Regions from separate parts of the Cupriavidus sp. 09_S30 genome, predicted to be linked through region 1. Evidence: riboswitches for the same ligand, from Rfam matches in the RefSeq annotation. Region 1 holds a riboswitch; the other holds the start of a gene.

Evidence for each region. A riboswitch is a leader RNA that binds a small molecule or an ion and turns the genes downstream of it on or off. The one in region 1 is predicted to bind S-adenosylmethionine.
Region 2: it holds a riboswitch for S-adenosylmethionine, as region 1 does, so the genes downstream of both, AC1Z3O_RS17935 (DUF3293 domain-containing protein) here and AC1Z3O_RS27975 (hypothetical protein) in region 1, are expected to answer to the same signal.

The regions. Positions count from the first base shown of each region.
Region 1 is NZ_JBXOWI010000002.1:1,742,854-1,757,323, forward strand. It holds gene AC1Z3O_RS27960 (c-type cytochrome) at 1-320, shown strand, start outside; gene AC1Z3O_RS27965 (cytochrome C) at 322-756, shown strand; gene AC1Z3O_RS27970 (helix-turn-helix domain-containing protein) at 947-1,960, opposite strand; SAM-I-IV-variant riboswitch at 2,165-2,275, shown strand; gene AC1Z3O_RS27975 (hypothetical protein) at 2,317-2,706, shown strand; gene AC1Z3O_RS27980 (methyl-accepting chemotaxis protein) at 2,857-4,416, shown strand; gene AC1Z3O_RS27985 (cupin domain-containing protein) at 4,720-4,983, shown strand; gene AC1Z3O_RS27990 (hypothetical protein) at 5,104-5,406, opposite strand; gene AC1Z3O_RS27995 (response regulator transcription factor) at 6,240-6,929, shown strand; gene AC1Z3O_RS28000 (sensor histidine kinase) at 6,913-8,208, shown strand; gene AC1Z3O_RS28005 (ABC transporter ATP-binding protein) at 8,308-9,054, shown strand; gene AC1Z3O_RS28010 (efflux RND transporter periplasmic adaptor subunit) at 9,051-9,986, shown strand; gene AC1Z3O_RS28015 (efflux transporter outer membrane subunit) at 9,983-11,473, shown strand; gene AC1Z3O_RS28020 (ABC transporter permease) at 11,470-12,663, shown strand; partial or broken gene AC1Z3O_RS28025 (DUF1348 family protein) at 13,118-13,330, shown strand; gene sorB (SorB family sulfite dehydrogenase c-type cytochrome subunit) at 13,340-14,023, opposite strand; gene sorA (SorA family sulfite dehydrogenase catalytic subunit) at 14,033-14,470, opposite strand, start outside.
Region 2 is NZ_JBXOWI010000001.1:3,825,025-3,839,494, forward strand. It holds gene AC1Z3O_RS17880 (LysR family transcriptional regulator) at 1-430, shown strand, start outside; gene AC1Z3O_RS17885 (CDP-alcohol phosphatidyltransferase family protein) at 584-1,213, shown strand; gene AC1Z3O_RS17890 (IS110 family RNA-guided transposase) at 1,441-2,436, opposite strand; gene AC1Z3O_RS17895 (methyl-accepting chemotaxis protein) at 3,386-5,185, shown strand; gene AC1Z3O_RS17900 (MFS transporter) at 5,303-6,511, opposite strand; gene AC1Z3O_RS17905 (MerR family transcriptional regulator) at 6,897-7,262, opposite strand; gene AC1Z3O_RS17910 (aminotransferase class IV family protein) at 7,335-8,135, shown strand; partial or broken gene AC1Z3O_RS17915 (IclR family transcriptional regulator) at 8,178-8,357, shown strand; gene AC1Z3O_RS17920 (YdcF family protein) at 8,581-9,318, opposite strand; gene AC1Z3O_RS17925 (ADP-ribosylglycohydrolase family protein) at 9,469-10,446, opposite strand; gene metK (methionine adenosyltransferase) at 10,616-11,758, opposite strand; gene AC1Z3O_RS17935 (DUF3293 domain-containing protein) at 11,907-12,335, opposite strand; SAM-I-IV-variant riboswitch at 12,364-12,469, opposite strand; gene AC1Z3O_RS17940 (sulfatase family protein) at 12,509-13,807, opposite strand; gene AC1Z3O_RS17945 (Bug family tripartite tricarboxylate transporter substrate binding protein) at 13,848-14,470, opposite strand, start outside.

The DNA.
Region 1 (14,470 bases):
GCATCGCCGGCATCGCCCCGCCGCTGGCCGGCGCCCTGCGCGAACGGCTGGCCTCGCCGGCCGGGCAGGCCTACCTGGCCAATGTGCTGGTGCACGGCCTGGCCGGCCCGATCGAGGCGCAAGGCCAGTCCTACAACGGCGTGATGCCGCCCTTCGCCGCGCTGCCCGACGACGACTTGCTGGCCGTGCTGGCCTGGCTCGGCACGCAGAACGGACAGGCCGCCCCCAGCGTGAGCGCCGACATGCTGGCCAAGGCGCGCGCCGAGCGCAAGACGCCGGGCGCGGTGCGCAAACTGCGCGATGGCACTGCGGCGCACTGAGATGGCCAGCGCCGCACTGCGCCGCGCGCTGGCCTGCTGGGCGGCCACCGGCCTGCTGGCCGGCACCGTGTCCGCGGCAGCGCAGGCCCAGGACAAGCTGCCACGCGCCCAGGCCAACTACCTGCTGCACTGCTCCGGCTGCCACCTGCCGGACGGCTCCGGCAAGCCGGCAGCCGGCATTCCCGACATGCGCGCCACCCTGCCCCTGCTGCTCGCCACGCCGGCAGGGCGCGCCTTCGTGATCCAGGCGCCGGGCACCTCGGGCTCGGACCTAGGCGACGCCGAGATCGCCGAACTGATCAACTGGATGGTGCCGGCGCTGAGCCGCGGCACCCCCGACCCAGCCTATACGCCGCAGGAAGTGACCCGCTACCGCGGCGCCCCGCTCGACGACGTCACGGCACAGCGCGCGGCCGTCCTGTCCGGTTCGCGCTGACGGCGCGCAGCCTGCTGCCCACACCGCCGGACAAGCACGAGGTCTTGGCTCTCTCTCCCCGCATGGGCAAAGGGCCGGTCTAGCAAGGCGCCACGCCAAGCGAAGCCGTCGGTGTTGTCCAGCCCGCCAAGGCCAGGACGAAGCCGATGGTGCTTTCCTGCTCGGTGCCGCCTCCCGCGGCTGAACCACCTCAACGCAGCCGGGCCAGCGTCTGCGACGGCAGCTCCCCGAAGAACGCCCGATACTGCGCGGCAAACCGCGGCAGATGATGAAAGCCGTAGCGCGCCGCTACGGCCCCCACCGACCGGCCCTCGCCGGCACGCAGTGCAGACCGGGCCCCGTTCATGCGCAACGCGCGCACGAAATCCAGCGGCGCCAGCCCGGTCACCTCATTGAAGCTGTACTGCAGCGTGCGGCGCGACACACCCAGGCGCTCGCACAAGGCCAGCACGCTCCATGCCGCCTCGGGCGCGGCACGCACCAGTTCGTAGGCATCGGCCACCAGCCGCTGCCTGGCGGCGGGAGTGGGCAGCGTCTCGCGCGCACGGTCGTCGTCAGCGGTCAACGCGGTAGCGGCCGCCAGCAGCAGCGCATCGCGGATCGCGCGCTCGACGAAGCGGTTGCTGAACACGTCGGCCTCGATCACGGCCGTCGCCAGCACCGACAACAGCGCCGCGCGCAGTTCCTCGCCCACCGCCGGCCGCAGCACTCGCACCGGTTCTGCCCAGCCTGCCGGCGCGGCCTCGCTGCCTTGCAGCGCCAGTGCGCGCTGCAAGGCCGGCAGCGGCATCGTCAAGCCGACCAGGTCCAGGTCGCGCGGCGTGCGCATTGCCAACGCCTGGCCGTTGCCGGCGCACAGCAGTGCCGCCCCATGCATCCGGTAGCCGTGGAACCAGCCGCCATCGCACTGCGCATGCGGCAGCGCCAGCGAGACATAGCCCGGCTTCGCCTCGCCCTCCTCCAGCAAGGCCTGCGAAGTCCGCTCGCGGAACACGTGGACGTCGCCATACACGACCTGCTCCACCTCGGCATGGAACGCGCCGGGCGTGAGCTGCTGGTAGCGCAGCTGCCAGCCAGCGAATTCCGCCGCGGCGGCCTGGGCTTCGTCCGCGACCACACGGCGCAGCCCGCGCGCGGCGGCAACGGCGCCCGGTGGCGCGGTACGGGGAGAAGACGGGATGGATGGTGGCTGGGTCGGCTGCATGGGAACGCCTGCCTTCTGCGTTTGCCTTGTCGGGCGCCCGTCACGGCCCAGGTGTGGACTGGCGTGCGAGCGCAGCCAAGGCAGTGTATCCAAGGCACCCTGCCCGCCATAAGAGGGACAACCCTGGTGCCGCGCGCTCCCTGGTGCAAGCGGCCCATGCGCCCCCGTCCTCTTCCGCCGCCGCCATCCCGTCTGCTATAGTCACGCTTGCATCCAGAGTTGGTACCCGACGGTACCAACGCCAACCTGCCTATCCCGGGCAAGGTGGTTGCCTCAAGGCGATGCGGCCGATGGTCGGCAACGAAGCGGGAGCGGCATGGCGCGCACCGGTTCGAATTACCTAATCGCGAGCAGCTATGCAGCAGTCCTCCTCCCCCCTCCTTTCCGCTTCCGCCTCCCTTTCCCCTGCCCCGGCTCGTGCCACCAGCGCGGATAGCGAATTTCCGCCAGCCGGCGACCGGCTCCTGCACGTTTTCTACATTGCGTCGACACCGGATGCCGCCACCATTGACGGTATCAGCGACCGGTTGCGTGCCGTGGGCGCTCCGGTGGCTACGCGGCGTGCCGTCCGCAGCGGCGATCAGCTCGACCAGATCGTGCAGATCCACGGCGTCAGCCAGACGCGTGCCCGCAAACTGCGCGAAGACCTGCAGCAGCAAGCGAACGTGCTTCGCGTGCGGCTCGAGCACGTCTACCTGCGCACCAGTGGCCGCCAGGGCCGTCCGAACCGAAGCGGAATCCGATGATTCTCGACGGCGCCGCCAATACCGCCCCGGAAGCGGGAGACCGGACAGCCCTGAATTTGATCTAAGACAAATTTTCCCCGCGAAGGGGTTCAGAGACTTCAGGCCGCAGACGTTTACGTTGTTCGGGACTCCTTCTATGTGAACCGTCAAATGAACAACGTAAGTATTCGCGGTGGCCTGCTGGCGACGCTCGTGCTCTTCGGCCTGATGATCGTCTTCGGCGCCGGGCTGGGCGTCAGCCAACTGAGCGCAGCCAGTTCGTCGGCCGATCAGATCCACCTGATCTCCACCCAGGCGCGCCTGCTGAACGATGCCTACAAAGACATCACCCTGGCGCGCTCGGCGCTGACCCGGGCGTCCAGCGCCGCCGCCGAGAACGGTGGGGTCAACGCCGAGGCCGTCGGCAGTGCGGAGCGGTCGATCAGCCGTTCCACCGAGCACCTGGATGCCTTTGAAAAGGCCCTGGTGTCTGCGGAGCAGGATAAGTCGGCACGCGACGCTGTCGTCAGCGCCGGCCGCGCGCATGTCGATGCCGTGAAGCGCGGGCTGGCCTTGCTGCGCAACAACGATCTTGCGGGCTTCGCAGCGCTCAACGATCAAGACATCGCGGCGTCCGGCTCTAAGTATTCCGACGGCGTGGAGCGCTTCCAACAACTGGCTGCGACGCTGAGCGAGCAGGAGATTCAGGCGGGTCGCTCGCGCTTCGACCGCGTTGTCGTGCTGGTGATCGTGGGCCTGGTGGCATCGGTGCTGCTCATCCTGGTTGTGCACCTGGCGCTGCGCCGCCTCGTGGTGGCGCCGTTGACGGAAGCCTCGCAGCTGATCATGCGCGTGGCTGACGGCGACCTGAGCATCGTGGTGCCGGAGGCCGGGAAGAATGAGATCGGCCAGCTACTGTCCGCCTTGTCGCGCATGCAGGCCGGCCTGACGCAGACCGTGGTCAAGGTACGTGCGGGCTCCGATGCCGTGACCATCCGCGCGTCCGAGATTGCCGCCGGCAATACCGACCTGTCGTCGCGCACCGAACAGCAATCGAGCGCCCTCGAGCAGACCGCGGCCAGCATGGAAGAGCTGACTGCCACGGTCGGCAACAATGCCGAAAGCGCGTCGAATGCGAGCGAGCTGGCCCGCAATGCTGCCAACCTGGCAGCGCGGGGCGGCGAAGACGTCCGCAGCGTCGTCAATACCATGCGCGACATCAACTCCGGCTCGCACAAGATCGCCGACATCATCGGCGTGATCGACGGCATCGCGTTCCAAACCAACATCCTCGCGCTGAACGCCGCCGTGGAAGCGGCACGGGCGGGCGAACACGGCCGCGGCTTCGCCGTGGTTGCCGGCGAAGTGCGCGCGCTGGCCCAGCGCTGCGGAAGCGCGGCCAGGGAGATCAAGGCGCTGATCGATTCGTCTGTCAGCAAGGTGGATGTTGGCGGCGCCCAGGTGGAACAAGCCGGCGCCACCATCGAGGAAATCGTCGTCGCCGTCCGCCGCCTGGCCGACACGGTCAACGAAATCTCGGCTGCATCCAGCGAGCAATCGCAAGGCATCGGCCAGGTCAATGCGGCGGTGTCGCAGATGGAGAGCGTCAACCTGCAAAATGCGGCGCTGGTAGAACAAGCAGCGTCCGCGGCGCAGTCGATGCAAGAGCAGGCAAACAGCCTCGCGGAGGCCGTGAGCGTGTTCAAGTTGGCGCCGGCGCACTCTGCTTAGGATCTGGCGGCGGCTCGGTGTCGGTCGCGCATTGGCGAGTCATCGCCCGGCTTGGAGTCCCAGGTGCTGCGCATCCGACTGGAGCATGTTTACCCGCGCGGCGGCCGCCGCGCTTGACCTTGCCCCGGCCGGATCGAGGTAGCTTGTCTGGCACCGATCACAGGCCGCGACTGCCGGACAGCGCCATCAGGTGACGCCTATCCAACTCCATTCGAGGTCCGCTATCGAGCCGATGCGGCCAGCGTGAAAACATGCCACATTGGCATCTGCCGTCCCTCCAGCCCGCCGATCGAGGACATCATCATGGAACGCGAAGCCTTCACCAGCGCCCTTGCCAAGGAGGGCTTCACCGAGCTGGTCATCGTCACGCGCGAGGCCGGCGCGCTGGAAGAACACGCCCACCCCTTCGAGGCCAAGGCCCTGATCCTCGCGGGCGAGATCCATATCCGCATCGGCGACGAGGAGCGGCTCTACCAGCCAGGTGACGTGTTCCACCTGCCGGCAAACATCCCGCACGCCGAGCGGTATGGCCCGCAGGGTGTGCAGTACCTGGTCGGCAGGAAATGAGGCCAGCACCCACCGGTCCGTCCCGGGGCATGCATAGCGAACGCCCCATTGCAGAACCACCCCTGATCCAGACATAGGATGCATACGGGAGCCGGCCCTGTGCCGGCTCCCGCGCACCGCTCAAGCCGCCGGCACGTCTTCGTCGGCCTCGCCCTGCGCGGCCAGCTCACTCAACACCAGCGTCTCATGCGCCAACCCGATCGCCAGCGTCAGCACGCTGATCTGGAACTCCGGGTTCAGGTCGCAGAAGATGCCAGATTCCGCGCTGTCCCGGGCTAGGAAGAGCAAGGCATAGAGCTGTGCGGATTTATCCGAGGCCAGGCTCAGCGGCGATTCGCACAACACGCGGGTGTGAAGGTGGATGTCGGCGTTGCGGTGTTCGGCGGTGAGGCCGTAGCGGGTGTGTTGGCGGGGGTGGGTCATCGGGCGCCTCCACTTGCGAAACCTGCACGCAATGCGGCCAGCGCTCTTGACTGCGCGCACGGCGGCGGCCCGGTACGGACGAGGTGGGATCGGGGCATGAGATTGCCTCCTTCTTGAGCGGATTGGGACCCGCTCCCCGCTGCTAATCGGGTGGGCGGGCGCGAGGCAGGGTTAGCAGACCGGCAAGAAGGAACCGGCGAGCCCGAAGGCTCCCCCGCCAAGGCCCGCCCATAGGGACGTGCGTTGGCGCGACGGACGCAATAAGACCGCCAAATGGCGGTCCGTCCGCCTTCTTGTTCGGGCTGCTAAACCCGGTCGCGGTGGTTGCCGCGACACTCCGAGTATACCTTGACCGAGTCTGTCTTGCGGCAAAGGGAGCGTGTCGGGCAAAAGGGAATTCACCGTTCCGCAGGTAATTCATCACTGCTCGATTGGTAGCTACCCTGGAGGGGCAAATGATTGTCGGCCCCAACCTACGAAGTGAGGGCTGGTCTGTATCGCGAGCGGGGGTTCAGCGAGCACGGCTGCCTGCAACCTCCTGCCCGCCTGCATTCCTGGCCGGACACCCGCAAATCTGCGACTGCCAATGGGCAGACACGTGCGAAGAGCCGTCAATGTCCCTCCCACGGGCCGGTATGACCATCTCCGGCCAGTTTCAGCCAGTCGACGTATCCGCGTTCGATGGCCGAGTCAGCCGAAAAGCTGCCGTTCCGACTTATAAAGGGTTCCATCTTCAGCGAAAAGCGGTAGTGGTAGGACGACTGTCCGCTGAGGCCAATCGGTATAGCATTTATATTTCACCCTTCGAAACTCGCGGCCTGGGAGTAAACATAGTGCGGGTACTTATTATCGAAGACGACGCTGGCATTGCTGCCAACCTCTATGACTACCTTGAGGGTTCTGGTTACGTCGTTGACAGGGCATCGAACGGCCCCGCCGGTCTGCAACTCGCACTGGCTCAGCCGTGGGATGCCATCTTGCTTGACCTGGCATTGCCGGGCATGGACGGTCTGACGCTGTGTCGCAAACTTCGGGAGGAGGCGCACCGGGACACGCCGGTGCTCATGCTGACCGCCAAGGACACACTGGACGATAAACTCCTTGGCTTCACGCACGGTGCCGATGACTATCTGGTCAAACCGTTTTCGCTCAAGGAAGTCGGCGCGCGGCTAGGCGCACTGATCAAGCGCTACAAGGGACAGGTTGCGCCGGCGGTGCTCTGCTGTGGGGACGTACGTCTCGATCTGGCGACGCTGGTCGTCGAACGCAACGGCCGCACCATCAAGCTGCCGCCCAAGTGCCTGCAGTTGTTGCGCATCCTGATGCAATCACCGAACCGCGTATTCAGCCGTGTCGAGCTCGAAACGCAGATCTGGGGCGAGGAGCTTGGTGACAGCGATACGCTGCGCGCGCACGTCTACACCCTGCGCCGTGCCCTTTCCACCGAGAGCGAAGCCAATCTCATCGAGACGGTGCATGGTCTCGGCTACCGGCTTACGGTGAGCGATGCCAACGCGTCGTAGCCTGCGTTTCAAAGTCGCACTGGTTTTCTCGGCGCTAACGATCCTGCTGCTCCTTGCTCAGGCGCTGGGCGTCAAGACGCTCGCCGAGGCACAGGAAGAGAGGCTGATCGATGCACTGATCCAGGATGACATCGCGAATCTGCTGGCGTCGTATCGGAGCGATCCGGCACTGCTGCCGCAGTTCGACGCACGAATGAACGGCTACGTTTCCAGGGCGGGTCGCGCGCCAGCCGCGCTGCCCACAACGGTCAAGGATCTGCCAGACGGTACGCACGAGATCATCGTCGGCGACCAGGAGATCCACGTCGCCATCACCCAGTTCGATCATGCGAGGCTGTACCGGGTCTACGACTTCAGTGCCTACGAGCGGCGATTCAAGCTCGTGATCAACGCACTCATGGCCGGCACGGGCATCATCGCGGTGCTGACGATCTGGCTCGCGTATGGCCTCGCAGGTGTGCTGGTCCGCCAGGTGGCGAGCCTGGCGCAGCAAGTCAGGGCACTTCGGTTTGGCAAGGCAGCGTCGATCAACCCGGGCAGGTATGACGAAGCGGAAGTCGCCGAACTGGCCGATGCGTTCAATGCCTACCACCAACGGATGGCCGACATGGTGGAGCGCGAGAAGGCGTTCACCGGCAACGTCAGCCATGAACTGCGCACGCCGCTCACCGTCATCCAGACAAGCTGCGAATTGCTCGACCATGACGCGTCGATTGGCGCCAGATCGCGTGCGCGGATTCGCCAGATCGCGCAGGCGACCGACCACATGCGTGAGATGGTCAGCGCGTTGCTGATGCTGGCAAGAGAGACTCCGGCCGAGCCTCAGGAAGCGCTCAACCTGAAAGAAGTGATTGAGACTGCGCTGGCGCCGTTTGTCAATCGCCTGGCGGCCGAAGGTGTCGACATGGTGCTTGACGTCGCCCCTGAACTGCGGGTCACGACAAATCGCGCCGCACTTGCCATTGTGCTTTCGAACGTCATTGACAATGCGGCCCGCCATACCGCGCACGGGCACATTCGCTTCTCGTACGGGGACGGCTGGCTGAGTATCGAGGACACCGGGTCGGGCATTGCCCCGCAAGCGTTGCCACACGTTTTCACCCGGCTCTACCAGGCAGGCCCGGAGGAAACCCGGGTACACGGTTTCGGCATCGGGCTGGCGATCGTGAAGAAGATCTGCGACCAGTACGGCTGGCCGATCGAACTGCACAGCGAGCCTGACCGAGGTACCTGCGTGAAGGTCCGATTGGCGACTGCCAGTCCGTCGGCGCCTTCTTGACGAAAACTTCACAACCGGCCGCGTAGCATCTCACGTGAAACACCGGCAGGCAATGTGCGCGACACGTTACCTGCCGTGGATTGCCCGCTTGAGCTACGCATGTCAATCACTCCCCCGCAAGGCCACCCAGCGAAGTCGAACCCAATCGCCGTCCGTTGCAGGGGCCTGACAAAGGCTTATGGGACAGGGGATGCGCGAACGCCAGCCCTGCGCGGGATCGATCTCGACATCCACTACGGCGAATTGCTTATGCTGGTGGGCCCGTCGGGCAGCGGCAAGACCACGCTGCTCTCGGTAATTGCCGGCATGTTGGATCAGGATGCCGGGCAATGTCTCGTACTCGATCACGACCTTCAGCAATGCCGTGCCAATGAGCGCGCGCGCTTTCGCGGCCGTTCAATTGGCTTTGTCTTCCAGTCGTTCAACCTGCTGCCGTCGCTCACGCTTGCTGAAAATGTCGCCGTGCCGCTGCTGATCCAGGGCATGGTACGCAAGGCCGCGATGGCCAAGGCGCAAGATGTACTGAATGCCGTAGGCCTTGGCGACCGAACCCATGTACTTCCGGCACAGATCAGCGGTGGCCAGCAACAACGCGTCGCCATTGCCCGCGCGCTCGTACATGAGCCGGAGTTGATCGTCTGCGACGAACCCACCAGCAACCTTGACCATTCGACCGGGCATCACGTCATGGCGCTACTCAAGCAACAAGCCCAGGCGCCTGGCCGGGCACTCATCGTCGTCACACACGACAACCGCATTTTTGAATTTGCCGACCGCATCGCGCATCTCGATGATGGGCAGATCGTCGATATCCGCGGCTTGACGCCACCAGGAGCGTCGCAATGATCCGCAAGTTTCTGCTGCCGGGGCTCGCAGCGGCTGGCGTGATTGCCACCATCGTCGCAGTGGTCCTTGGGAACCCTCCGTCGCCCCAGACGGGCCCATTGGTCCCGCCACCCAGGCCAACGTTTGCGTCATATGTGGCCGGTGGCGGTGTCATCGAGGCAAGCGGCGGAAACATCGCCGTCGGCACCCCCGTGCCCGGCATCGTGACCACCCTTTTCGTCAAGTGGGGCGACCATGTGAAGGCCGGTGACCGGCTCTTCGCACTCGATGATCGCGATCTGCAGGCGCAAATGATCCCCGCGCTGGCCAGAGCAAGAGAATCCGAAGCCCGGGTTGAACAGGCCAGGGCCCAGCTCAGGCTGGCCGAGAGCGTGCCCGACCAGCGCGCCATCAGCACCGAAGAACTGAGCAACCGCCGCTCCGCCGTGGCCATCAGTGCGGCCACGCTGGCGACGGCCAGGGCGCAGATCGAGCAGATCAAGCTGGAAACCGAGCGCCGCACTGTCCGTGCGCTGGCGCCGGGGAAGATCCTGCAGGTCAATCTGCGGCCCGGCGAGTTTGCCCAAAGCGGAGCGTTGCCGACGCCGCTCATGGTGATCGGCGACGATACGCGACTCTATGTGCGCGTCGATATCGACCAGTTCGATGTGTGGCGGGTGCGACCCGACGCGGCCGCGGAATTGTTTGTTCGCGGCACGTCCGGCCAGCGCGCCGCGTTGCGTTTCGAACGCATCGAGCCTTATGTCGTGCCGAAGACCGTGCTCCGAGGCAGCAGCACGGAGCGAACCGACGCGCGCGTGCTACAGGCGCTTTACAGTTTTGACCCGGCCTCGCTGCCTGGCACCTATGTGGGTCAGCAGGTCGACGTGTTCATCGAGGCAGCGCCGCTTGCGACCCCTGCAGCCGCCGGTCCCAGAGATCACGCATCATGATGACCCGGCATCGTCGCATTGTCCCGGGAATGCTCTGTGTGGCCCTGGCGGGTTGTGCGGTAACGGCCAACCACACGCCACCAGCACCAGACGTGCCGGCGCGTTGGAGCGAGGCACCAGACAGCCGCACGCCAGCCGCAAATGCCGATGCGGCATGGTGGACGACGTTCAACGATCCGGAACTCGATCGGCTCATCGAGCGTGCCCGGCATGCCAATCTGGACCTTCTGCTCGCGCAAGCACGCGTGTGCGAAGCGCGCGGCAGGCGCACCATCGCAAGCGCAGCTCAGGCCCCCTCAATCGGCGCCAGAGCGTCCGTTGCACGCGAGCAGGAAAGCCAGAACGCGCCGAACCCGCTGCGCGTGCTGCCAAACGGCGAAGTCGAGCCGCCGGGGCAGCCCGAAAACCTGTTCCAGGCCGGGTTCGACGCGAAATGGGAAATCGATCTTTTCGGCGGCCTGCGACGCTCCACCGAAGCGGCGCAGGCTGATGTCGAAGCCGCCGTGTACGATCATGGCGCCGTCTTGCTGTCTTTGCTGGCCGAAGTGTCGAGAAATTACATCGAGTTGCGCGGCGTTCAGCAGCAGAGCCGGATCGCGCGCGAAAGCCTGGCGGCCCAGCAGGATACGCTGACGCTGGTGCGTGCGCGTCGCGCCGGGGGCATGGCAACAGACCTGGACGTGGAGCGTGCCGAAGCGCAGGTGGAAGGCACAGCCTCGCAGTTGCCGGCATTCGATACGGCCTACAAGAGAGCGCTGCATCGGCTTGGGGTGCTGATCGGCGAGCCACCAGGCGCCTTGGCTGACGAGTTGCGGACCGAGGGGCCGCTCCCGACTACGTCCGTGCAGCCGCCCATCGGGCTGCCGTCGGACCTGTTGCGCCAGCGACCCGATATCCGTAGTGCCGAACGTGCGGTCGCGGCTGCCTATGCGCGGCGCGAGGCGGCCGTGGCGGACCTGTATCCCAAGGTCTCGCTACTCGGCACAGTGGGATTGGCAAGCGTGGCGGCGGGCAACTTCTTCTCCGGCGCGAGCGCACTATGGTCGATCGGCCCATCGATTACCTGGCCGATCTTCCGGGGCGGGCAGATCGTCGCCACCATCGAGGTGCGCGACGCGCAGCAACAGCAGGCGCTGATCGGCTACCGGCGGGCCATCCTGAATGGGATCGAGGATGCCGAGAACGCCATGGCCGCATACCGCCACGAACAGGCACGACGCGCCTCGCTCGCCAGGGCGGTCGCCGCGGAACAGCGGGCCACGGCATACGCACGCGACCGCTATGTCGGCGGCCTGACCGATTTCCGGGACGTGCTCAGCGCGCAGCGCAGCCTGTTCCAGGCGCAAAGCGACCTTGCGCAAAGCGTCACCGCCTCGTCACTTGGCCTGGTGGCCTTGTATAAGGCGCTGGGCGGCGGCTGGAACGCGAACTCGCTGGCGGCGCCGCAAGCTCAGCGCCCGTCGGGGCAAGGAAGCGAGACGCAATGATCTACATCGCCCTCAGGATGCTGCTGGGAGATCGGGCCAAGTATGCCGGTCTGATCTCGGGAATCACCTTCACGTCGTTTCTCGTGACTTTCGCCGCGTCGTACTTCACGGGTTTCATGACGCAGGGATTCGCGCTGATCAGTGAAAACAGCAGGGCTGACGTCTGGGTCATGGAGCCCGCAGTGGAATCCGTGGAACTGACGACCAACATGTCCTGGGCGGCACTGGATCGTGTACGCAGCGTCCCGGGCGTGCAATCGGCGGTGCCACTGGTGCTCGGAACGGTTCAGGCGCGCTTTCCGAATGGTCGCTTCCAGCCTTTCCAGATCATTGGCGTCGATGATGCTTCGCTCCCGGGTATCCCTCCCATACGGGATGGCGTGTCTCCGATGGCGCTGCGCATGCCGGACGCCGTGATCGCCGACGCCGGCGGCACGAGCGACAAGCTTGCGACTCCGGTGCACAAGGCGGATCAATGGCCGCCCGATGGGCCGCACCTTCAGGTGCCTACGCGGGAACTGGCCGTCGGAGATGAGTTGCTTGTCAACGATCAGCGGGTAGTGGTAGCGGGACGCTCTGACGGCCTGTCGAGGTATCCGCCCCGACCGCTGCTTTACATGACGCTGGGCAACGCCATTCGCATCCTGCCACCCGAGCGGCGCCAGTTGACGTTCGTCCTGGTCTCCGGGGCCCCCGGCGTTTCGGCGCAAGCGCTGGCAACACGCATCGAAACCAATACCGGGCTGCGTGCGCGGACCTCTGCGGATTTCAAGGCCGATACCGTTCACTGGATTCTGGAGAACTCCGAAGATGTCGGCGACATCGCGGCCATGCTCACCATGGCCATGTCCGTCGGCTTTGGCGTCACCGGTGTCATGCTCTACATGTTCACCCAGGAAAACCGGCGGCATTACGCGGTGCTCAGCGCGATGGGCGCAACGTCTCGCATGTTGCTGTCCATGGTCTTCGCTCAGGCGGGCTTGTGCGCCTTGATCGGAACGGGTCTAGGCGTTGGCCTGTGCAGCATTCTCGGCCAATTTACTGCAATCGCAGGCTTCCCGTTTCGCATTATGTGGTTCACGCCGCTGCTTGGCGGATTGATGGTCCTGGTCGTGAGCATTGTCGCTGCAGCGTTGAGTGCCCGCCCGGTGCTGAAGCTGCAGCCTGTGGCGGTGTTTGGAGGGCGCTAGCTAGTCGTCGCCTCCGCACAGACACGTGAACTGAAGGCTGCGCCTGCTCTTCGGCGGACGTCCGAGTTAGTCTTCATATCGGTCACTCTGTTCCAAATCGCAAGCGACTGAAATGGGTTGCCAGCTCGCATTCCACATCAGCCAACATGGCGGGTAGCGCCGGACCCACGGGGAGCGTTGGCGGTGCGCCCTTGTCCTATCCGAAAGGCGGTGGATGATCGCCTGGCAACAGCTCAGTCAAAGCGCGAGGAGTCCAAGTCCACCATGGGGTTGAAGTTAGTGGGCGGCGGGGAGGACTAGAGACTACCTTTGCTGTCCCTTCGAGCGCCGATGTTTGCGACGCCCTCTCTTTTTGAGAGGGCGTTTTTCTTGGTTCATCGCCGATTTCCGGCGAGGGCTGATGGCCCGACGGCTGAGACCGGCCAGAAGCGGCCATCGGTCAGTGCGCCCAGATGAATGGTACGACGATTCGGGCAACTGGTACCGGTCGTACGGCAACGAGACCCTGGGAATTCGACGAGAACGGCCTGATGCGAAAGCGCTATGCATGCATCAACGATGCGCCGATTCGCGAGAGCGACCGCAAGTACCACTGGCCGCTGGGGCCCACCGGCCGCTGGGTCGCCGGCCCGATGAACATCCGGGCCTGAGCGACCTGCACTTCTGACGCCTGCTATCAGCGACCCAACACCCAGCCGGCCAGCTCGCGCAGGTCGGCATCGCTGACGCTGGCAAACGGCGGCATGGGCACTGGCCCCCATTTACCGCTGCCGCCGGTGCGGATGTTCTGCATCACGGCGCCAACCGCATTGGGCTGGCCCGCGTACTTTGCCGCGACATCGTGAAAAGCGGGGCCGACCACCTTCTTGTCCACTGCGTGGCAGGCAAGGCAATTGTTGGCGGCCAGCAGGGTGCTGGCGTCATGCGCCTTGACCGGAGCCGGTGCAGCCGCGGCCGGTGTTGCGGCTGCAGTCGCCGTCGCAGTTGCCGTCGTCGTGATGGCGGCAGCCGTCGTTGCCGTACGTTCCGCACCGTACGTCTTGACCAGATAGTCGGCCATCACGGGGATGTCTTCATCGCGCAGCGGCGCGCCAAAAACGGTCTTCATCTTCTTGACCGTGGCATCCCAGTAGGCGCGGCCCAGCGAATGCGGCTGGCTGCCCACGTACTGGGCGGCATGGCAGGTCATGCAGTTTTGCTGCACCAGTCGGTAGCCGGGCAGTTCGCTGGGCTGGTAGCTGGCCGTCTCTGGCGGAAGCTGGATCTCCAGTGCGTGCGCTGCCGGGACGGCCGCCAGTGTCAACGCGAGGGAGGCTGCAAGATGTTGAGGCGAGAAGCGTTTGCGGGAGGTCTTATGCATGGCGGCTCCTCAGGCGGCTTTCACACGCGTGGCTTCCACCACGTTGCGCATATAGCCAGCGGGGTTCCACAGCGCAGTCAGCGGCTGGCTCTGGCCGATGCGGTTGACCGCACGCACGCGCAAGTCGTAGTTGCCCTTGCGCGCTGGACGGAACACGGCGCGCCACTCGCGGAACGAGTATTTGCCAAGATCCTGCCCGAGCGTGGCTTCGGTCCAGGTCCGGCCGCCATCGGCCGAGAAGGCAACCTCCGCAATCCCGTAGCCGCCGTCGAAGGCGATGCCCCGTACCACGGTCTCGCGGCCGGCCGGCACGGATGCACCCTCGGTCAGGCTCGTGATGAACGACCGCACGTTGAAGCGCCCGATCGGGCGTGTGCGTGCCGGGGCGGTACCAGGCGCCACGTTCGCGCCTGCGTTATCGGGCACGCGATAGGCGCTCTGCACCCA
Region 2 (14,470 bases), on a different contig from region 1:
GCTGGCGGACGAGCCCGCCTGCGCGGTCACGCGGCCCGGCCACCCGCTGCTCGATGCCAGAGGGCTCACGCTGGCCGACCTGCACGACGCCACCTGGATCGTGCCGCCGGCCGGCAGCGTGCTACGCCACCGCTTCGACCTGATGTTCCAGCGCGAGAGCCTGTCGCCGCCGGCCAAGGTGGTGGAAACCGCCGCCCTGCTCTTCCTGACGCGCATGCTGGCGCAAAGCGACATGCTGGCCGTGCTGGCCGCCGATGTGGCGCACTACTACGCGGACCACGGCATGGTGGCCATCCTGCCGATGCCCATGCCCTGCCACATGGACGACTTCGGCCTCATCATGCGCACCGACCGGCTGGCCTCGCCGGCGGCGCAACTGATGGCGGCGGCATTGCGGGAAGCCGCGCGAGAGGTGTATGGGATGGGTTGAGAACGGGTTGGGGGCACATCGAGGACAGGTCAAGGCCGCCGGATGCCGGCCTGCCCGGTCTCAGCCCCCGCGCGGTCATCGCCTCGTGCACTTGGTTACCATTGGGCATCCCCCGCATTCTCCGGCGCGCCGATCCGGCAGGCCGATACCGACATGACCCTCTCCGAGATCCAACCCAGGTTCCAGGCATGGCTGCACACCCAGGCGCAGCGCCTGGCCGAGCAAGGCGTCACGGCCAACCAGGTGACACTGGCCGCCGTGGCCGGCTCATTCACCGTCGCCGCGCTGGTGGGCGCGGTGGCGGCGTGGGTGCCAGCCGTCTTCCTGCTGATGCCGCTGTGGCTGTTCGCGCGAATGGCGCTGGATGACATCGGCGCCATGCTCGGCCGCGAGCAAGGACTGCAAGGCGTACTCGGCGTGTACCTGGTCGAGCTGGGCGACATCGTTTCCGACCTGGCGCTGATTGCGCCCTTCGCCTTTTCCTCACCGTTCGGCGGGGGCGCGGTGGTGGTGTTCGCCATCCTGACGGTGGTGGCGGAATGCGCGGGGCTGATGGGGCCGCTGGCGGGCGCGAGCCGTCGCCGCGACGGGCCGCTCGGCAAGCGCGAGCGCGCGCTGGTGCTGGGCGTGCTGGCGTGCTGGATCGCCGTCGGCCTGGGGCCGGGCCGCTACGGATTCCTGCTGTGGGTGGTGATGTCGCTGCTGTCGCTGGCCACGATCGTCAACAGAGTGCGCCGCGGCGTGCGGGAGGCCATGGCCGCGCGCAATCATTCGAAGACTTAGAAGCGCCATCAGGATGACCGACGGTTTCTCCCCTCTCCCGCTTGCGGGAGAGGGGCCGGGGGTGAGGGCGAGCGCTGGCAAACGGCGACGTGCTGGATAACACCGACGGCTTCGTCTGGGCGTCGGCGTGCTGGACCACACCGCGGGCTTCGTTGTTCGTGGCGCCTTGCTAGACCACCCCTCACCCCGGCCCTCTCCCCATGAGGGGAGAGCAACTGTGTTTCAAGTCAAGGCTGGAGGGCCTGTGAAGCATGCCTGGTTGGATCCCATAGGGCGCCATCCCTGGCCATAGCATTGAGGATGGTCAGCAGCTTGCGCATGCAAGCGACGATCATGACCTTCTTGGGCTTGCCGGCGGCCAGCAAACGCTGCCGGAAAGCCGCGATCGCCGGGTTGTAACGCATCGCCGACAGGGTGGCCATGTAAAGCACCGCCCGCACGTCTGCACGCCCACCCCAGATACATCGGGTCCCCTGGCGCTTGCCGGAATCACAAGCCAGTGGCGCAACGCCAACGAGCTTGCTGATCGCCCGGCGCCCAAGCTTGCCCAGCTCCGGCAGCGCCGCCAGCAATGTCATGGTCGTCACCGCCCCGACACCCTTGACGCTATCGAGCAGCTTGCGCTGCTCCTTGAAGTGCTGCTCGATGTGGTCATCCAGATCCGAGTCGATCTCGGCAATCTGCTTGTCCAGCGTGCGTATCACTGCGCGGATGCTGCGCGCCGTCTTCGGCCCCGCCTTCTCCAGCCGATTGCCTTCGGCCACTCGCATCTCCACCAACTGGCGCCGCCGAATCATCAGCGCCGCCAGCGACTCCCGGTGCGCCTCCAGCGGTGCCGTGAGGTACTTGTGGCGATCCGGATGGCGTGCCAGCACATCGGCAAAGTCGCGCAACCCTCGCGCGTCGATCCGGTCTGTCTTGGCTAACTCGCCCATCGCCTTAGCAAAGTCGCGAGCCTGACGCGGATTCACCCGCGCAACTTCCACTCCTTCTTGCTGCAGCGCCCGTACCAGGCCTCGCTCGTAGCCGCCGGTCGCTTCAACCACAACCAGGTCGACATCGCACGCCTTGAACTTCGCTATCAACTCGCCCCATCCCGACGCCTCATTGCCTACCCGCAGCGACTGATCCATCCAGCAAGCATCAAGATGCTCCTTGGACACATCAATCCCTGCGGTGGGCCGTGGACGCCCGTCATTCGGTTCCCTGCCTTGCGGATGCATATTCAAAATTGGCAACTGTTCGGGTTATACGAAATGGATGAAGCGGACCCGTACGTTGACCACATGCTCTCCCGCGAGCTTCAGGCTCCGAGGGGTTTCAGGTTTGGCGTACCGGTGGCGAAGTTCCGCCCTATCGACAGCACTGTCCTATAAACCTTTGATCTTTCCTTGGCAATAGGACTGCAAATCCTGGCTTCGATTCGGGCTGATGGAAACATACAAGGGGGTCAAGACAATATGCTTGGCCCACGGTGTTGGCGCATCTTGTTGGCTTCGTCTCGCCTTGGCGTGCTGGACAACACCGTCAAGACAATATGCTTGGCCCACGGTGTTGGCGCATCTTGTCGGCTTCGTCTCGCCTTGGCGTGCTGGACAACACCGACGGCTCCGTTGTTCGTGGCGCCTTGCTAGACCACCCCTCACCCCGGCCCTCTCCCCATGAGGGGAGAGGGGGTCAAGACACCATGCTTGGCCAGCGGCGTTGGCGCATCCTGTCGGCTTCGACTGGTGCTCTGCGTCTCGTGCCACGTCGGTTTGCTCCCCTCTCCCGCTTGCGGGAGAGGGGCGGGGGAGAGGGCGGGCGCTGGCAGCCACGATCTGCTGTCCGTTGCCGATATCGCGTAACGTGGCGCCATCGCGTCCTTGTCCGGGGCGGCGTCAGTCTTGCACCCAACAGCCGTACGGCATCCCCCCTGCGCGGGGCTAATGGGCGCCACGGCACGCCACTGACGTGCTGCACACATCACACACCCAAAATGCGCGCTCTCGACAGGGCCGCTCACCCGGCGCCCCCGCCAAGTGGCCCATATGACACTGCAGCCGCACGGCCGTGCAACTCATGCGGCGCTTTCCCACGGTTTTCCTCAAGTCCCTGCCAGGCGATCCGTAAATCCCTCCGATTTACCGCGCCCTCGCCCTACCCGGGCACCCTGACAGGAAGACCCATCCTATGTTCTCGTCCATCCGCGCCCGCATCGTGGCCCTATCCGTGGCCATCGTGACGGCAGCGCTTACCATCAATGCCGTCCTCAACTATGTCGTGGCCGACCGCTACAACGACGTGGCCATCGAAGACTCGCTCGCCGCTGTCGAAAGCGGCCATGTCGGCGCCATGGCCGACTGGGTCGCCAGCCACGTGCAGATGATCGCGTCGCTGCAGGACGCCGTGCTGCAGGCCGAGCCCGAGGCCGCGCTCAAGCAAGTGGCTGCCGCCGGCGGCTTCACCAATGTGTATGTCGGCTATGCCGACCACACCGCACGCTTTTCCAACCCCACCGGCATCCCGCCCGGCTATAACCCCACCGTGCGCCCCTGGTACCAGCAGGCCGCGAACGCGGGCAAGCCGGTGGTGACACCGCCCTATGTGGACGCCGGCAGCGGCAAGCTGGTGGTGGCCTTCGCCGTGCCGGTGCGGCAGGACGGCACGCTCAAGGCCGTGGTGTCCGGCGACGTGGCCATGGACGCCGTGGTGGCCAACGTGAAGTCCATCCACCCCACGCCGGCCAGCTTCGGCATGCTGGTGGCCAAGGGCGGTGAGATCGTCGCCCACCCGGACGACAAGCTCACGCTCAAGCCCGTGTCTGACGTGGTACCCGCGCTGGATGCCGGTAAGCTGGCCGCGCTGGTCTCCGCCAAGACCATGCTGCGCGTGGACGTGGGCGGCACGCCCAAGCTGCTGCACGCGCGCGCCGTGCCCGGCACCGACTGGACCGCCGTGGTGGCGCTGGACCAGCGCGAAGCCACCGCCGGCATGCGCTCCATGCTGTGGAGCTCGCTGCTGGCGCTGGTGGTGATCGCCGCGCTGGGCGCCGTCATCGTCGCGGGTGCCACGGCGGTGTCCTTCCGCCGCCTGTCGCAGATCCGCGATGCGATGCGCGACATCGGCAGCGGCGACGCGGATCTCACCCGCCGCCTGCCCGCCGACGGCCGCGACGAGACCGCGCAGATCGCCCAGGCCTTCAACGCCTTCGCCGACAATCTCACCGGCGTGATGCGCCGCATCCGCGACGCCAGCGACTCCGTGCACGCCGCCGCCAACGAAATCGCCAGCGGCAACGCCGACCTCTCGCGCCGCACCGAATCCGCCGCGGCCAGCCTGCAGCAGACCGCCGCCTCGATGGAACAGATCACCGCCACCGTCGGCCAGTCCGCCAGCTCCGCCCAGCAGGCCGACCAGCTCGCCGACGCCGCGGCCAAGGTTGCCGGCAACGGCGGCACCGCCATCCACGACGCCATCGTCACCATGGGCGCCATCGAAAACGCCGCGGTCAAGGTGTCCGACATCATCGGCGTGATCGAAGGCATCGCCTTCCAGACCAACATCCTCGCGCTGAACGCCGCCGTCGAAGCCGCGCGCGCCGGCGAACAGGGCCGCGGCTTCGCCGTGGTGGCAGGAGAGGTACGCGCCCTGGCCCAGCGCAGCGCGCAGGCCGCCAAGGAAATCAAGACGCTGATCGAGACCACGGTGGGCAGCGTCAACACCGGCTCCGGCCAGGTGCGCCGCGCCGGCGACACCATGCAGAGCATCGTTGGCGACGTGGGCAAGGTCAGCCGCATCATTTCCGAGATCTCGCAGGCCGCCAACGAGCAGACGCGCGGCATCCAGGAGGTGAACCAGGCCGTCAGCCAGCTCGACCAGATGGTGCAGCAGAACGCGGCGCTGGTGGAGCAGTCATCGGCGGCGGCGGAAGCGCTGCAGTCGCAGGCGGCCAGCCTTGCCGGCGCGGTGGGAGGGTTCCGCCTGCACTAGTGCTGCCCCCAGCGCGTCGCAGAGCCGGCTCGATCGGATAGGCCCATCGAAGGAGCTGGCATCGCAGCGCGCCAGGCACGCACTGGCGCAGGTCCTTGCGCGCATGGCTGCATCCGGTCAGCCGCCCAAGCCCTTCTGCACCCGCCACGACAATGGCAAGGTGAGCAGCAGCACGGCCGCCAACGCGATCACCGCGGTGGGAACCCCCGCGGCATCGCCCAGGCGCCCGAACAACACGGGAGACAGCGCCCCACCGCCAATGGTGCCGGTGTAGAAAAGCGCGAACGCCTGCTCGCGCTTGCCCGCGCCCGCCAACTCCGGCACCGCGCCATACAGCACCGAAGACGTCCCGTTCAAGGCAAGCCCCAGCAGCGGCAGCATCGCCATCACGCCGGAAAGCGGCAACCACACCGCCAGCAGGATCAGCAGCGATGTGGCGGACTCCGTCAGCCACACCGTCTTCATCATGCCGATGCGCGCCCCCAGATAGCCGCAGAACAACTTGCCGAACGCGCCGCCCACGAACAGCAGCGACAGCGCGACACCGATGCCTGCCGTCCCAGCGCCCTTGCTCTTCAGCAGGAACGGCAGGAAGGTAAGAAACCCCATCCGTACCGCACTGTCCAAGGTGCCGGTCAGCAGCAGCGCGCGCAACCCGCCGGCCGAGCCGCTTCCTGTGATCGCCTTGGCGGCTTTCCCCTTGCCGGTTGTCGCTTTGACCCGTGCCGGAATCAGCCACCACAACAGACCAGCTGCGGCCAGGCCGAGCAGGCCCATCAGCGTCGCGCTGGTCCGCCAGCTCACCACCGCCAGCAACAAGCCCACCAGCCCTGGTATCAGCGTCTTGCCGATATCGCCGGCAAAGTTGTACTGTGCCAGCGCCTCCTTGACCCCGCCGCCCGCCTCATGGGTATCGGTGACCATAGAAGACGCGAGCGGGTGCTGGGTACTGGCACCCAAGCCGCCCAGCACCAGCGCCGCCAACAATACCGTCAAGCCCCCGGCCTGGCCGGCGACCAGGTAGGCGACACCGGCGAGCGCCGTCCCGCCCACCAGCATGCGCTCCCGCCCCCAGCGCTTCGCCGCCCGGCTGGCCAGCAACTGGAAGCCAGCCATCGTGCCGGAATAGGACCCGCGCAGCAGCCCCACCAGCGCATAGCTGATGCCGAACTGCGATTGCCAGATCGGCAGCAGCACATAGATGACGTCGGTCAGGCCGTCATGCACTGCGTGGGCGCCGCAGGCTGCGATCAGGGAACGGCGGCGCGCGGAAGCGTCGGTGGTGTCCGGCTGGCTTGAAATTACCGCACTGTTTGGGTCGCTCATGGTGGGGCGAGGCGGGAGATCGGTAGGCCACTATTTGAGCAGGCTGGAACCTGGATGAGAAGATGGACCATATCGGCCACTCATCTAGACGTCTCACATCGGACGTATAGCTCACCGTCGGCATTGGCGAGGCCGCGCCAGGCGGCAAGGTCGGCGGGAGCGGTAGGGAGAATTCGCCCGCGGCCGAGACCAGGCAAGACTGGCGCCGGCCAGCGGTCCATCGCCGCCCCACATGCATCACGTCCCGGCGCCCAGCGGCATCAGCAGATCGCGGCCCGTCACCTCTGCAAGCCCCCGGACAGCCACGCCTGGGTCAGCGCACGTCAGCACGGCCAAGGTGCTCCTCGTCGCCGCCACGCCCATCTTCACATAGCGACGATTCCGGCTATTGCGTCGGCTCAATGTCGTTGAGGAAGCTGGCGACGATGTGCCGGCTTTCACCAAGGTCGCGCAGTTTGGCGTCGAGTTTCTCGACTTCGCTGCGCAGGATGTCTCGCACATCGTCGCAGGGTTGAAACGCGGCCCCGTCGCCGGCTGCGCCGACCATGCACGGCAGCAGCATGCGGATGCTGTCGATCTTCAGTCCCGATGCGCTGAGCAGACGAATGCGCCGCACGGCCATCAATTCCGGTTCGCCGTAGATGCGGTAGCCGGCCTCCGTTCGTCCGGGGCGCAGCAGCCCCTCCTGCTCGTAGTAGCGCAACATCCGTTCGCTCACGCCCGTGGCGCTCGCCAATTCTCCAATTCGCATGATGGGCCTTGACCTTGACAGTGCTGTCAGAGTTTAGCCTTGAATCTCTTCACATGACATTCGAGGTTCATCATGACTCTGGTTGCGCAGCGAAATGGTCAGAGGGCAACTGCCGCCGATCTTGCACCGCTGGCGTTCGCAGGCTATGCGCATTTCACCGCCATGCAGGTTCGAGGTGGGAAAGTGCGCGGTTTGGATTTGCATCTCGACCGTTTGCGTCGCGCGTCGATGGAATTATTTGGCGTCGCGCTGACGGACGAGCACATTCGGACCTGCATTCGGGCCGCCATACCGACACCATCTGCCGATCTTTCATTGAGCGCAACGGTGTACTCGCCCGCCGGTGAATTTGTCGTAGCGGGGCCAGATGCCCCACCTGAGGTACTCGTTCGTACCGATGCGCCATCGTCGGGGCCTCGCGGCCCACTGCGTCTTGCGGTGTTTGAGCATGAACGCGCGCTTGCGCACATCAAGCATGTCGGAGAAATGGCGAAAACGTACTTTCTTCGTCAGGCGGCCGAACGCGGATTCAACGATGCGGCATTCATGGATCGCGAGGGACGACTTAGCGAAGCGTCCATCTGGAACCTTGCGTTCTGGGACGGCGAGGCCGTCGTATGGCCAGAGGCCGCCATGCTTCAAGGCACGACGATGGCCATCGTCCAACGGCAATTGGAACACTTGGGCGTGCCGCAGCGCTCGCTGATCGTAACGCCCGTCGATGTGGCGGCGATGTCCGGCGCTGTCGTGATGAATTCGTGGACGCCCGGCATTGCCGTGACGCAGGTCGGCTCCGTCGTGTTGCCTGCAGCGCCTGCGTTCGTCGAGCGCCTGCATCAGGCATATGCGTGCGAGCCGCTCGTCAGTCTTTGAGGAGGGCGGTTACGCCATCATCGTCGTGCAGACCGAAGACGGCTGCACTGGCGGCTGCTGGGATCGATGTGCATTTCCGGGCCGACCGCGCGGCTGGATGAAGCGCGCTTGATGGAGCATGCGCAGACGGTGATGGATGCGGCGAACCGCTTGTCTTATGCGATGGCGGGGAGTCAACGGCCGCCGATGCAGATCGGGAAGCCGGCGACGTGGCATCCGTGAGGGGGATGGCGTGAGGCTTGAGGCTGAGTGGCTCGGCACCTCAGCCGGCGCGCTGAGGTGCGGTGGTGTATCGCACCGTCAATTGAACAATATTGTCGAGCGCGCCGGCGATTGCCCTTGGCGTCATAACGACATGACAAGGTTGGAGAATGGAATACCAAGGAGCCGATCCTCATGACCTCAGTCCCTGGTCGCACAACTGTGAATGAGGCGAGGGCCACGCTCAGTATTCCCGCAAAACCCACCCACTGATCAACGCAAAATACTCCCGCAGCCACGCGTTATAGCGCAGGTACAAGGGCGTAGGCGCCGCCGCCCCGGCCACCTGCCGGAAGCCCTCCTTGTACGCGATCCGCTTGGCCCGCATCAGGTGGAAATCGCTGGTCACCACGACCAGCGGGTCGCCAGCGCCCACACCTTGCTTCGCCAGCAATTCGCGGCTGAAGCGCAGGTTCTCCTCGGTGCTGGTGCTGCGCCCTTCGCGGATCAGGCGGTCCGCGGACAGGCCATGCGCCACCAGGTAGTTCCCCATGACGTCCGCCTCGCGGCAGCCCTCCATGAAATCCTGCCCGCCGCTCACCACCACCCGCGCCGCCGGCCACTGCCGCGCCAGCGCCAGGCCCACATTCAGGCGTGCCGCCAACGTGGGCGAGGGGGTGCAATTGGGTGTGCCGGAGCCGAGTATCACGATGGCCTTGGCTGCCGCTGCCTTCGGTGCGGATTCGGCCATCTCGCGGCTGAGGGTGTGAAAGAACGCGGCAACGCTTGCCAGCCACACCGCGAATGCCACCCACCCTGCCCGCCATAGCCACCGGCGCCACGCGCTGGCCGCGCGCCATTTCGCCACGGCTTGCCAGCGCCATGACAGGGCAAGGAAGGCCGTGCCGATTGCGGCGGGCAGGACCACGCCGAAGTTGAACAGGCCGATCGCCATCAGGGAGATGGCGTCGGCCAGCAGCATGGCGCCGGCTGCGGCCAGGGCGAGGCGGCGCAGCGGCGCGCGGGACGTTGCTTGGTACGTGGTGGTGCGTGACAGCATGGTCGTGCGCGTTGTCCTCAGACGCTTGGAGCATACCGCCATCCGGTCGGCGCGTCGTGCGCCATCGACGACTCAAGCGCGGGAAATGCCTTCTTTTGAAATCCTCGGCAGGAAGCCGGGAAGGATAGGCGCGACGATGTCATAGCCTCGCAGCCGTTCGAGCCACCGCGCCGGAATGCCGCCGAGCCCGAAGCGGATGCCCGCCAGGCCGCCGGCGACGCAGGCAGTCGTGTCGGTGTCATTGCCGAACAGGATGGCCTTCCTGACCACGTCCTCGAACGTCGGCTCTTCGAGCGCCCGCCGCGCCGACCAGAGCGTGTCGAGCACATAGCCGGTGCCGCGCGGCGTATCGTGCTGCGGAAAGCTTCGCAGCACATCCAGCTCACGGAGATACTCGCTGCCTTCCCTTGCATCGGGCCACGCCTGGTAGACCGCTTCGAGACGGCTGTCTGCCGGCGCCCACGGGTCTGCCAGGCCCTGCAGGTAGCCTGTGGCGACGAGACAGTAAAAGGCGCACGCCACCTGCGAGCGAGGATGGGCATGCGTGGGCAGCGATTGCAGGTGGGCCTCGCGCACGAGTGCTGTGTCGCTCCCCGCGTGGAGCAGGGCAAGCGGCAGGCAGCGCATCAGGCTGCCGTTGCCGTTGTCCATAACATCCGCCCCGCCCGACTCGCGCGCTGACACACCGTCGCGCAGATTGTCCAGCGCGTCTGCCGTCTGGATCCCGACGTCGAAGACCCTGTCATCGACTGCCATGTAGCCGCGGTCCAGCCAGCGCAGCAGCAGGTCGGAGAAATCGACCAGCGAGAACCTTCCCTGTTCGACGAGGGTGGCCAGCAGGCACAAGGCCTGCGCACCGTCATCGGACCACGTCCCCACCGGCACGCCGGAATGCGCACGGGGGAAGCCGGCAGGGGGTTGCATCTCAATCTGCTTGCGCGCCGGCAGCCGCTGTGGCGGGTGAAACTCATACGGTACGCCAAGCGCATCTCCTACCAGCAGCCCTACCAGGCCACCCAGCTCGGCGTTGGCAGGGTACTGCTGCGCCAACCCCAGGAATCCATCATTGCTCATCGGTCATCCCCTTCCACAATTTTCCTTGGCGACGGCCACACCGCAGACTATTGCCTTTCTGACATTTGCTCGCCGCGTGGCCCCGACATAGGCGGGCTCACGCCTGGCGCACCTTGCAACGCTCTCCCGCCTGCAAATCATCCCATCACTTCTCCCAAGGCAGGCCGATGTCGTCACGGCCGAAATGGCCGTATGCGGCGGTCGGATAGTAGATGGGCCGCAGCAGGTCCAGGGTTTCAATGATGCCCTGCGGCCGTAGGTCGAACTCGCGTGCGAGCTCGGCGGCGATGTCTCGTCCGGTCTCGGCTTCAGTCCCATACGTTTCGACCAGGAAGCTCACCGGCTCCGCCTCGCCGATCGCGTAGGCAAGCTGCACCAGGGCGCGCCGCGCCCAGCCGCGCGCCACCACTTGCCTGGCGAGGAAGCGCGCCATATAGGCCGCCGAGCGGTCCACCTTGGACGGGTCCTTGCCGGAGAATGCGCCGCCGCCGTGGGGCGCGGCGCCACCGTAGGTGTCGACGATGATCTTGCGGCCAGTCAGTCCGGCATCCCCCTTCGGGCCGCCCGTGACGAAACGCCCCGTCGGGTTGATCAGGCAGCGCAGCCCCGGGGCGCGCAGCTGTGGCGGAATCACCGGCTCGATCACCTGCTCCAGCACGGCGGCGCGCAGCGCTTCCAGCTCAATCCCTGCATCGTGCTGCGTCGAGAGCACCACGGCTTCGATCTGCGTGGGCCGCCCGTCGACGTAGCGGAAGCTCACCTGCGACTTGGCATCCGGCTGGAGCCAGGGCAACGTGCCAAGCCTGCGCAGCTCCGCCTGCCGCCGCACGAGTCGATGCGCGTAGACGATCGGGGCCGGCATCAGCTCCGGCGTCTCGTCGGTGGCATAGCCGAACATCAGCCCCTGGTCCCCCGCGCCCAGGATGCCGTCGGCACGATCGACGCCCTGGCTGATGTCTTGCGACTGGCCATTGAAGCGGATCTGAATCTCACAGCGCTGCGGGTCGATGCCCGTCTCGGCATCGCGGTAGCCGGACTCGCGCAGCACTTCGCGCACGAGAGTGTCGGCCGACGCGCGTACCGCCTCGAAGTCATCCCGGTGCCGCGTCTTGAACTCGCCCGCCACAATCACGCACTGGTCCGCCAGCAGCGTCTCGCAAGCCACGCGAGCATGGGGATCCCGCGCCAGGAAGGCGTCGAGGATGCGATCGGAAATGCGATCGGCCAGTTTGTCCGGGTGGCCTTCGGAAACGGATTCCGAGGTAAAGAGCCCGTTGCGAATCGTCATGAATCTCTCCTGTTTAGCCGCGTTTGACCAAGCGTCGGGGGCGGCAAGCTGGAACAAATCCCCCCGGTCCTGTCCCCGTGCGGGGCGGCGGACCAGCCGTTTCCATTTCTGATTGCGTTGCTTATGGCATCGCTGCTTGCGTGCGGACTTAGCGCAAGAGCACCAACTGCGGCGCGGCATCCGCGCCTGACCAGACGATGGCGTTCTGGCCAAACTGCACGCCCAGCTCCTTGGCATCGTCAAGGCCGATGCCAAGCACGAGGAAGCTCGCCTCGCCAGGCCATTCGTTGGAGGGATGCTGGCCGATGCCATCGACGAAGGCCAGCCCGCGCTGCTGCAGCGTCTGCGCCAGTGCCTGCTGCCGCTCATGATTGCGAGCGGAATCCTGCTGCTCGCTGAAGGGGTTCCACGCCGTGATGAAGGCGCTGCAGTCCACGCCGGCCGCGGCGTGCAGCGCGGCCAGTTGCGGGTTGTCCTCGCCCACCTTCAAGGTGGTCGGCGCCTGGCCGTGCACGTGATAGTGCGTTTCCAGGTAGGCCTGGATGACGTCTTTGGGAATGGCTGAGTCAGAAAACAAAAAACCCTCCGTTCAAGGAGGGTCGACGCTCTACCCGCTTGCTTGCTCCATCAGGAGCCACATCCGCTCTCGCGATCCACCTTGCCCGGGGAGGCAGGTTGGCATGGGCGTCGACCCAATTCAGAATGCGGGTTGGATTAGAGCATGTGGCCGAGAAACGTGTCAAGCGAGAGTCAGCGCTGCGGCATATCCGCCACCGAATAGCCGAGGCTGACCGTTGCTTCCTCCGGTATCGGCGGCATCGCCGCGCTCCACGACTCCCAGGCTTCGCGCATCGCCACCAGGCGCTCGGGCTCGCGCGCAGCCCGGTTGGCGCGCTCGCGTTCATCGCGGCTCAGGTCGAACAGGTAGTCGTGACCGTCCACCTGCAGGTACTTCCAGTCGCCGTCGCGCATGGCGCGCTGGCCGCGGTGCTTCATGCGCCAGTACAGCGGACGGGGGAAGCGGTGGCCGGCCTCGCGCAGCAGCGGCATCAGCGAAACGCCGTCGAGCGGGTAGGCCGGGTCGGGCGCCACGCCGGCGGCGTCGAGCATGGTGGCGGACCAGTCCATGGTCATGCATGGCTGCGCGCTGGTGCCGCCCGGCGCGACCACATCCGGCCAGTGCGCGATCCAGGGCACGCGGATGCCGCCCTCGGTCAGGTCCATCTTGCCGCCGACCAGCGGCCAGTTGTCGGAGAAGCGCTCGCCGCCGTTGTCGCTGGTGAAGACGATCAGCGTGTTGTCGAGCAGGCCGTGCCGGCGCAGGGCCTCCACCAGCCAGCCGATGCCTTCGTCCATGTGGTGGATCATGCGGCGGTAGGTGTGGATATTGCCGCCGTCGAGGTGGAAGAGGTTGTTGCTCACCTGCGGTGCCAGCGCGGCATCTTCCCGCGTTTCCCACGGCCAGTGGGGCGCGGTGTAGTGCAGGCTGAGGAAGAAGGGCTCGCTCCCGGCCGCCATGCGCTCCACGTAATCCACAGCGCGGCGTGACAGCAGGTCGGTCAGGTAGCCGGGCTCCTGGTGCGGCTCGTCGTTGTGCCACAGGTCATGGCGGCCAGTGGAATCGCAGTGGGTGAAGTAGTCCACGCCGCCGGCCATGGGGCCGAAGAACTCCTGGTAGCCCGACAAGAGCGGACCGAAGGCCGGAGCGAAACCCAGGTGCCATTTGCCGATCAGCGCGGTGCGGTAGCCCGCGTCGCGCAGCAGCGAGGGCAACGTTGGATGCGAAGGTGGCAAACCCTGCGGCGTGCCGATCCGCTTGCTGCTGATCGGCTCCTCAGCGGCGCCGCGCAGGCGGTACTGGTAGCGCGCCGTCATCAGCGCGAAACGGGTGGGCGAGCACACCGGGGAATTGGCGTAGCCCTGCGTCAGCAGCAGGCCGTTGGCGGCCAGGCTGTCGAGCACCGGCGAGACCGGTACGCGTCCCCCGTAGCAGCCCAGGTCGGCATAGCCGAGGTCGTCGGCGACGATGTAGATCAGGTTGGGTTTCATGGTTCGCTGGTGTTCTGGCCTTCCGACGTTCTGGCCGCGCTCACTCGGCGCGGATGCCGCTGGCGGCGATCAACTGGCGGTAGCGCTCCGACAACGCCGCCAGCCGCTGTGCCGCCGGTGCGCCGCGCGTGCCATCCACGCGCATATCCAGCGCCTGCAGGCGGGCGCGCACATCGGGCCGCGCCAGCGCATCGGCGATGGCGCGCTCCAGCAGGCGCTGCACCGGCTCGGGCGTGGCCGCGGGCACCATCGCCACGTAGAGCACCTCATGTTCCAGTTGCTTGAAACCCAGCTCTGCCACCGTGGGCACGTCCGGCAGCAGCGGCGAGCGCTGCGTGCTGGTCACCGCCAGTGCCTTGACGCGGCCCGCCTGCACGAAGGGCAGCAGCGTCGGCGTGGCCAGCATGCCCCCATCCACCTCGCCCGCCACCACCGCCGTGGCCGCCGACGAGCTGCCCTTGTACGGCACGTGGTTGAGCGTGGCGCCGGTGGCGCGGCGGAAGGCCTCGACGGCGATATGACCCGGGCTGCCGCTGCCGGCCGAGCTGAAGTTCAGCGTCTTCGCCTTGGCCCGCGCCAGCAGCTCGCGCATGCTGCCGATGCCCGTGGCGGGGTTCACGCCCACCAGCAGGCCCGATGTAGCCAGGATCATCAGCGGTTTCA